Desulfurobacterium sp. TC5-1: one gene and its partners. The protein of the gene in region 3 interacts with the protein of the main gene of each other region in a pairwise test. Links are inferred from orthologs where the notes say so. Each region holds a gene or a part of one and is shown on either strand. Other genes may lie near its edges. The genes, in order: acpP, secA and H153_RS09515.

The links.
Region 1: the proteins of H153_RS09515 (region 3) and acpP interact in binary tests that used the Escherichia coli proteins (3 or more experiments, as listed by UniProt). The link is inferred for Desulfurobacterium sp. TC5-1 from one-to-one orthologs.
Region 2: the proteins of H153_RS09515 (region 3) and secA interact in binary tests that used the Escherichia coli proteins (3 or more experiments, as listed by UniProt). The link is inferred for Desulfurobacterium sp. TC5-1 from one-to-one orthologs.

What each region holds. Positions count from the first base shown.
Region 1 is NZ_ATXC01000002.1:166,830-169,758, reverse strand. The notes cover bases 96-2,862. They hold acpP (acyl carrier protein), read right to left. Parts: upstream 1,714-2,862; coding sequence 1,477-1,713; downstream 96-1,476. Other genes in these bases: H153_RS0108490 (aminopeptidase P family protein), read right to left, coding at 2,507-2,862; fabG (3-oxoacyl-[acyl-carrier-protein] reductase), read right to left, coding at 1,759-2,493; H153_RS0108505 (HD domain-containing protein), read right to left, coding at 328-1,299; purM (phosphoribosylformylglycinamidine cyclo-ligase), read right to left, coding at 96-335. In the rest of the region: more of purM, read right to left, coding at 1-95; more of H153_RS0108490, read right to left, coding at 2,863-2,929. UniProt on the Escherichia coli protein: Carrier of the growing fatty acid chain in fatty acid biosynthesis.
Region 2 is NZ_ATXC01000001.1:359,597-362,882, reverse strand. Bases 137-3,260 are described here. They hold secA (preprotein translocase subunit SecA), read right to left. Parts: upstream 2,931-3,260; coding sequence 342-2,930; downstream 137-341. Other genes in these bases: H153_RS0101825 (hypothetical protein), read right to left, coding at 2,997-3,260; H153_RS0101835 (C40 family peptidase), read right to left, coding at 137-270. Outside these bases: more of H153_RS0101835, read right to left, coding at 1-136; more of H153_RS0101825, read right to left, coding at 3,261-3,286. UniProt on the Escherichia coli protein: Required for protein export, interacts with the SecYEG preprotein conducting channel.
Region 3 is NZ_ATXC01000001.1:1,268,884-1,271,752, forward strand. The notes cover bases 135-2,841. They hold H153_RS09515 (thioesterase family protein), read left to right. Parts: upstream 135-1,068; coding sequence 1,069-1,614; downstream 1,615-2,841. Other genes in these bases: purH (bifunctional phosphoribosylaminoimidazolecarboxamide formyltransferase/IMP cyclohydrolase), read left to right, coding at 135-1,058; rimM (ribosome maturation factor RimM), read left to right, coding at 1,659-2,222; trmD (tRNA (guanosine(37)-N1)-methyltransferase TrmD), read left to right, coding at 2,222-2,841. Also shown: more of purH, read left to right, coding at 1-134; more of trmD, read left to right, coding at 2,842-2,869.

The DNA of each region.
Region 1 (2,929 bases), on a different replicon or contig from region 3:
TTACCTGTTGCGAAGTAGTCAAGGAAAAAGAGGGGTTTTGCACCAACGGTCAATATGTCGTTAACGCACATTGCTACAAGGTCAATTCCAACAGTATCGTGAACGTTTGCCATCTGGGCAACTTTAAGTTTTGTTCCAACACCGTCTGTTCCGGAAACTAAAACGGGTTTTTTGTAACCTTCAGGTATAAGATATCCTGCACCAAAACCGCCTATTCCGGCAAGTACGTTACTGTCAAACGTTTTTTTCGCGAAAGGTTTTATCCTCTCAACGAGTGCGTCTCCAGCTTCAATATCAACGCCAGCGTCCTTGTATGTAAGTTTTTTCTCACTCATAGCTAATCTCCCCGTCAAAGTAGATAGGAACTTCATAGGCAAAGTGTCTCTTTGTCCATCCCTTTCCTTCACCAAGCTCTCTCTCTATGTGCTCTTCGTATCCTTTGACTTTAGAATCGAGGGCGTCCGCATAGTGGAGAGCTACCGCCTCGAGTGTTTTTGGTTTTTTTGGTGAACCGAATTCGTACTCACCGTGGTGGGAAAGGATGCAGTGGAGCAGTTTTACTTTTAAGGTTTTAGGAAATCCTTCTATTTCATCAATTTTTTTAGAGATTAGTTCGCTTCCCGTGAAAATGTGGCCTAAGAGTATTCCTTCGTCTGTTCTATCAATTGCTACGTCCATGCTGTATTCGTCTATCTTTCCTATGTCATGAAGTATTGCAGCAGTAATGAGGAGATCTCTGTCTATGCTTTTATACCTTTTTGCCACGACTTCGCATATTTCAACAACCCCTAAAGTGTGTTCTAAAAGACCACCGATGGAGGCATGATGGATGAACTTTCCACCTGGTGCTTTCATAAATGCTGATGCAATCTCATCGTCGTAGAATATGAGTTCAAGAAGTTTTTTCAGGTATGGATTTTCTATCGTTTCAATAATTTCAAGCAGCTTTGTAAACTGTTCTTCAACGTCAAACCTGCTTACCTTTATAAATTTTTCTCTCTTAAATTCGGCTTTTTCTGCGTGGCGCATAAATTTTATCTTTGGCTGGACGTTTCCCTGAAAAAGTTCAACGTAAGCTTCAATAAAAACGACGTCACCTTTTTTGAAAATTGTGAGGTCTGCATCCTTTGGCGGCTTCCACCAGAGAATTGGAAGAGTTCCTGTCCTGTCAGAAACGATAAGTCTCAAGTATGGTTCGCCCGTTCGGTGCTTTTTGATCTCGGCGCTCTCTATTATAAAAAAGCCCTTAAACTCCTGCCCTGCCGGCATTTTATAAATGTCCCTTACAAGTACGTCCATCACGCTCCTTATAGTGATGAGTTTTAGGGGAAAATTATAGACTTTATATGAAATTGTAAACTTTTTTGAATGCTTTTACGAATAAGTTCTGATGGTTTAAAGAGAAAGATGGGATTTCGGCAGGTTTTTGTTAGGAGGGGGGATTTCCCCCCTTAAATTTTGAAAAGATGAGTACTTTTAGGTGTGGTTTTTGATGTATTCGATGGCGTCGCCAACTGTTTGAATCTTTTCAGCGTCTTCGTCAGGAATTTCAATTCCGAACTCTTCCTCAAGAGCCATAACGAGCTCAACTGTGTCAAGAGAGTCTGCGCCGAGGTCTTCTACAAAAGAAGCATCTGGAGTTACTTCTTCGGGATCAACTCCAAGTCTATCGGCGATAAGTTCTTTCACCTTTTCTTCGATGTTTTCTGCCATGCCAACCTCCTTAAATAGTTGATAGTGGAAATTATATTCCTAACTTTAGAAAAGTCCACCGTTGACGTGAATTGTGGTGCCTGTGATGTATGACGCCATGTCTGACACTAAAAATAGGACGGCGTCTGCAACCTCTGATGGTTCACCTTCTCTGCGCATAGGTATGGACTTTATTAGGGCATCTTTTACCTTTTCCGGTATTTTCTGCGTCATGTCTGTTGTTATGTATCCCGGTGCTACGGCGTTTACGCGGATTCCCCGAGATGCAACTTCTTTTGCCAAGGATTTCGTAAATCCAACAAGTGCTGCTTTTGTAGATGAGTAGTTAACCTGTCCCGGGTTTCCTGTGAATCCAACGACAGAGGAGATGTTGACGATGGAGCCGGTTTTCTTTTTCATCATAAGGGGGACTACCTGCCTTGTTACATTGTAGATGCCTGTGAGGTTTGTTTCTATTACTGCATCCCAATCTTCATCCTTCATTCTCATAAAAAGGGTGTCCCTTGTAATGCCGGCGTTGTTTATGAGAATGTCTATTTTTCCCTCTTTTTCCGCTATCTCTGAAACAACTTTTTTGACCTCTTCTCTGTCGCAGACATTCATCTTCACGCCGTTTACGCCTATCTCTTCTGCGGCTTGCTTTGTTCTCTCTTCGTTTGTTCCCGTGATATAGACTATTGCACCTGCACTTTTAAGAGCAACAGCTATTGCCCTTCCTATACCTCTTGTGCCGCCTGTTACGAGGGCAACTTTACCGCTTAAATCGATGCTTTTTGCCATTAAAACCTCCCTATTACTTTTGAAGGGTTATAAGTGAATAACCTCCGTCCTCTCTTACTAAAACATCATCTTCAATTCTTACGCCGCCAAGTTCGGGTATGTATATACCCGGTTCTACCGTTACAACGCTGTTTTTCTTTAAAATCTCATTTGATTTCGGGCTTAACGTTGGTGCTTCGTGGATTTCAACGCCTATTCCGTGTCCCGTACCGTGGACAAAGTAGTCACCGTATCCCTTTTCAGTGATGAAATCTCTTACTATTTTATCAACTTCGCGGCAGGGCATGCCCGATTTTGCTGCTTCTATTCCTTTTAATTGAGCTTCAAGGGTTATATTGTAAATCTTTTTAAGTTCGTAAGAAACGTTTCCTATAAGAAAAGTTCTTGTTATGTCTGAAAGATAGCCGCCGAAAATTGAACCGAAATCAACAATAAC
Region 2 (3,286 bases), 910 kb from region 3 along the record:
AAGTTCTCTCGCCTCCGTTTCAAGTAGATTTATCGTGGCAACGCTCTTTTTCGGCTTTGCAAACCGGCTTCTACCGGGAACAATTAAACGCTGGCCGGGCCTTAAAAGTTTTCCTCTTATACCATTCAGGCGTCTTATTGTCTCAACAGTTGTATGGTATTTGCGGGCTATTTTGTAGAGGGAATCGCCTCTTCTAACAACATATAAATCTGCCCTTGCAGTTACCGGCAGAACGCATAAAGCTACAGCAATTAACAACTTCCTCACCATTTTCCCTCCCTTAACCCACATTACCATAACATAAATTAACAGATTTGTAAAGGCCTGAAACCTTTTAAGCCTCAGGCCTTATTTCCACTTTCTTCTATCTGGCTTTCAACATATTTAAAATAGTTAAATATACCGTCAACCGTTGCATCTTCTATTCTGGAAATAAGTTCCTCAAACAGTATAAACGCCTCCTTCTTAAACTCAACAATTGGATCTTTCTGAGCGTAACCCCTCCAGCCAATACTCTCTTTTATGTGGTCTAACGCTCTCAAGTGCTGTCTCCAGTAGTGATCAAGTGTCTGAAGCATAATGAGACGCTCTATCTCTCTCAACTGCTGGCTTCCTATGAGTTTTTCCTTTTCTTCATACTCCTTTACAAGTCTATCGTAAATGAGATGGAATAGTTTATCTCTCTCATCAACCGCACCTTCAACTTTCATCTCCATAAGTTCTTTAAACGACGAAGGGATATCAAACTCAAGACCGAAACGAAGTTCTAATGCCCTCTTCAATCCTTCGAAATCCCATTCATCAGGAATAATATTTTCCGGAGCATAAAGGTCTATAAGCTTCCAAACAACCTCTTCAATCATGTAGAGAATATCCTCTTTAAAGTTTTCTCCATCAAGCAGTTTATTCCTCTGCTCATAAATTACCTTTCTCTGAACGTTGTAAACCTCATCGTACTCTAAAAGTCTCTTTCTTATCTGGAAGTTCTGGTCCTCAACCCTTTTCTGTGCATTTTCAAGGGCTTTTGAAACCATCTTGTGTGTTATTGGCTCGTCATCCGGAACGTTCATCATTTCCATTAACTTCTTAATTCTGTCAGAACCGAAAAGTCTCAAAAGATCATCTTCAAGAGAGAGGAAAAATCTTGATTCTCCGGGGTCCCCCTGTCTCCCTGCACGACCTCTCAACTGATTGTCTATACGACGGGCCTCGTTTCTTTCAGTTCCTATGATGTAAAGGCCGCCAAGCTCTATAACCTTTTTCTTTTCTTCTTCCGTTATCTTCTTAAACTTTTCCGTTTCCTCTTTAAGAAGTTCCTCGTACTTTTCTTCACCTACCTTTTCCGGCGTTATTCCCCTCTTCTTAAGTTCCTGCCTGGCCATATATTCAGGATTGCCACCAAGAAGAATGTCCGTTCCACGACCAGCCATGTTTGTTGCTATCGTAACAGCACCAAGCCTCCCAGCCTGGGCAACAATCTCCGCTTCCCTCTCATGATATTTAGCGTTAAGAACGTTGTGTGGAATTCCTTTTTTCTTTAAAAGCATGGATAGATATTCTGAAGCTTCAATAGAGTTTGTTCCAACAAGAACAGGTCTTCCCCTTTTGTAGTTTTTCTCTATCTCCTTAACAACAGCATCGTACTTTGCCTTCATTGTTTTATAGATAACGTCTGGATGGTCTATTCTTATAACCGGTTTATTGGTAGGAATAACAACAACATCAAGTCCGTAAATCTCTTTCAGTTCTGCCGCTTCCGTTTCCGCTGTACCGGTCATTCCAGCAAGCTTTTTGTAGAGACGGAAGTAATTCTGAATCGTTATCGTTGCAAGTGTCTGGTTTTCAGCCTCTATCTTAACCTTCTCTTTTGCCTCTACAGCCTGATGGAGACCGTCACTCCAGCGTCTTCCCGGCATTATCCTCCCTGTGAATTCATCTACGATAATTACCTTGCCATCTTTTACAACGTAATCAACATCCTTTTTAAAAAGGTGGTGAGCCCTCAGAGACTGTATAATTCCGTGGAGCAGGTCAGCAAATTTAGGATCATAGAGATTAAAATCTTTTATACCCGTCATTTTCGTAACAATTTTTTCAACTTCTCTTATCCCCTCATCTGTTAAAACAGCAGTTTTGTTCTTTTCATCAACGGTAAAGTGCTTCTCTTTTTTAAGCTGTCTAACGATAGAATCGGCAATGTAGTAGATATCAACATTTTCCTCTGAAGGACCAGAGATAATTAGCGGCGTTCTTGCTTCGTCAATCAAAATAGAATCGGCTTCGTCAACTATCGCGTAGAAAAGCTCTCTCTGAACCCTTTCATCCTTTGAAAACGCCATGTTGTCACGGAGGTAATCAAATCCAAATTCACTGTTGGTTCCGTATGTTACATCCCTTAAATACATCTCTTTTCTTTCCGGCTTTTCCATGCTGTTCTGAAGATAACCAACAGTTATGCCAAGGTAGTTATAGACAGGACCCATCCACTCTGCATCCCTCTTGGCGAGGTAATCGTTAACGGTAACAACGTGAACACCCTTTCCTGCAAGTGCGTTAAGATAAACGGGAAGCGTTGCCACCAACGTTTTACCTTCACCGGTCTTCATCTCAGCAACTTTCCCCTGATGAAGAACCATACCACCTATAAGCTGTACATCGTAGTGCCTCATTCCAAGAGTTCTCTTTGCAGCTTCACGAACGGCTGCAAAAGCCTCAGGCAGAATCCTGTCCATGTATTTAAACTGTTCTTTTACATCCTTTATCTTGGAAAGTTCTTCCTTCCATTTAGCCGTGAGGGCTTGAAGCTCTTCTTTACTCTTCTTCTCAAACTCAGGTTCCAGCGCATTTATTTTCTCGACAATCGGCTTCATTTTTTTAACTGCTCTTTCGTTTTTACTGCCAAAAAGCTTCGTAAGAACAATATCTATCATTTAAGACCTCCTGATTTTTTCTAAATTTATCGCAGGTGATTGAAAAGATGAAAATAGCATATGAATTTAAATAAGAGGTGACGCACGAGGCGGGAGAGCTCTTTTCGTGAAAGAACAGAAAAATAACGGCGAATTTTCAGAAAAGGTATAAATGGAATCTGTTTCATGCTTGGAACGTTTTGAGGCGGAAAAGAAAGATATCTTTTCTAATCTAAGTTCAATTTCTTTTTTAATGCTAACAACAGCAACCGTTTCTACAGAAGAGCCAACTGGCGAAAAAACCTCTACCGGCGCTTCTCCGCAGGTAAAAACGGTCAAAAAGATAAATCCAACTATAATCGTATTAATTCTGAACT
Region 3 (2,869 bases):
ACTATGATGCTGTAATAACAGAATACCTATTTTCCGTAAACGAAAAAGGTAAAAAGAACACTGAGCCGCCAGAATTCAGAAATCCACTAACAATCACATTTGAAAAAATTCAGGATTTAAGATACGGTGAAAATCCACATCAGAGAGCAGCATTTTACAGAGAGATATTTAACGAAGAACCCTGCGTAACAAACGCAGAAAAGATACACGGAGCGAAAGAACTTTCCTTTAACAACATCTACGACATAGACGGTGCGTTCAATTTAGTATTGGAGTTTGACCCCGAAAAAGACGGCATCGCCTGCGCAATAATAAAACATGCCAACCCCTGCGGAATGGCTATAGGAAAAACACCTGAAGAGGCATATGAAAAAGCACTTAAAGTTGACCCGGTTTCCGCCTTTGGTGGTATCATAGCGTTTAACGCGACTGTTAACGAAGAGGTAGCTAAACTTATAGTTCAAAGATTTTATGAATGCATAATAGCACCGGAGTACTCTGAAAATGCCCTTGAAATACTAAAAACGAAAAAGAACTTAAGGGTGCTTACAACAAACGGCCTTAAAAATCTTACCCTGCGGGGTGAGAACTCACCGTTTGACTACAGGAAAGTTGTTGGCGGAATGCTGGTACAGGATAGGGACCTCATCACAGTAGTACCGGAAAAGCTAAAAGTCGTAACAGAAAGAAAACCTACGGAAAGAGAGTGGAAAGACCTTCTCTTTGCATTTAAAGTAGTAAAATGGGTAAAGTCAAACTCTGTAGTTTACGCCAAAGACGGCGTTGCCATAGGAATAGGTGTAGGACAGACATCCCGCGTTGACGCTGCAAAATGTGCTGCTCTAAAAGCAAAAGAGATGGGACTTGACATGGAAGGATGCGTCCTCGCAAGTGAAGCTTTCTTCCCATTTAGAGACAGTGTTGACGAAGCTGCAAAGGTTGGTGTGAAGGCCATTATACAGCCGGGCGGTTCAATAAGAGACAATGAAGTAATAGAAGCGGCAAACGAACACGGAATGGCAATGGTATTTACAGGGATAAGACACTTTAGACATTAAGGGGGAAAGGATGGCAGAAGAGCAAAAACAGCAACAACAGCAGGTAATCGTAGGGACCATGCAATACAGGGTAACGATGGGTGAAACGGATGCATACGGTGTAATGTACTACGCCAATTACTTCCATCTTTTTGAAAGAGGAAGAACAGAGCTTTTCAGAGCTTTAGGTATTGAATATAGACAGATACTTCAGCAGAGACAAATTTTAATGCCTGTTGTTGAAACCGCCTGCAGATACATGGCCCCTATTGTTTACGACGACCTAATAACAATAGAAACGGCCATCACAAACATAGAGTCAAGAGGCATAAGGTTTGACTACAGAATAATAAGAGACGAAGCTGTACTTGCGGTTGGATTCACACAGCACATATTTATAGACCCGCAGGGAAGACCTGTAAGTTTTGGAAAGGAAGTTTTAGAGCAACTCAAAGCCAAAGGCCTCATACAGGAACAGCCACAGGAAGCAAAACCACCTGAAAGCGAGGAAGAGGTCCAGGAAAAGCTCAAAAAGTTTGTAATAGAAAAAATTCAGAAACCTGAAGAGAACAACTAACAATCAGGAGGGGCCTATGCCCCCCTTCCTTCTTCGGAGAAACGATGAAAAAGAGAAGCATAAAAGAAATTTTAGAGAGACGGAAGAAAAAGATAGATCACTCAAACGAAGTTCTAATAGGCAAAATCGTTGGAGCTCATGGGATAAAAGGTGATGTAAAAATTAAACCCGAATCTGACATTTTTGAGAGACAGATATCTCACGTTAAAACACTTTCTGGATACAGAGGAACGGCGAAAAAAAACCTTACAATTGAATCAATTAAGCCTTACAAAAACATATTCATAGCAAAGTTCAAAGAGATAGAAGACAGAAATCAAGCAGAATCTGCGATAAATACAGAACTTTACATAAAAAAAGAAGATACAGCACCTTTAGAAAGCAATGAATTCTTCTTCGAAGATCTGATTGGTTGTACAGTAGTAACAGAAGAGAAAAGCACTGTAGGAAAGGTGAAAGAAATAATGGAAATGCCGGCAAGCCACATACTTGTAGTAGAAAAGGAAGATGGGAAAGAAGCCCTTATACCGTTCATAGATGAATTTGTAAAAGATATAAACGTAAAAGAAAAAATAATCACAATAAAACCAATAGAGGGCCTCATCTAATGCCTTCTTTTGATGTTTTAACCGTCCTTCCGGGACTGTTTTCAGGCTTTCTCACAGAAGGCGTTATAGGAAGAGCCATAAAGTCGGGAAAGATCAGCGTAAAAATTCACAATTTGAGAGATTTCACAACAGACAGGCACAGAGTGGTTGATGATGTTCCTTACGGCGGTGGACCCGGCATGGTTTTAAAACCGGAACCTATATTTCGGGCGTTTGATCACATCTGCGAAGAGAGGGGAAAAAAACCGTACGTAATTTTAACTGAACCCTGGGGAGAAACTTTTACACAGAAAAAAGCCATTGAATTATCAAAAAAAGAGAACATACTCATAATATGTGGAAGGTACGAAGGCGTCGATGAGAGAGTGAAAGCGATAGTAGATGAAGAGATATCAATAGGAAACTATGTTTTAACAGGCGGGGAACTTCCAGGCATGGTAATAATGGACGCCGTTATAAGACTAATACCCGGTGTTCTCGGCAGCAGAGAATCTCTTGAAGCAGACTCCTTCAGTGACAGAGGCCTTATGGGATATCCAAACTACACAAGACCTGCAGAATATAGAGGAATGAAGGTTCCAGAAATCCTTTTATCAGGGCACCATAAAAAGATAGAACTGTGGAGGAAGGAAAAATCTATAGAAAAG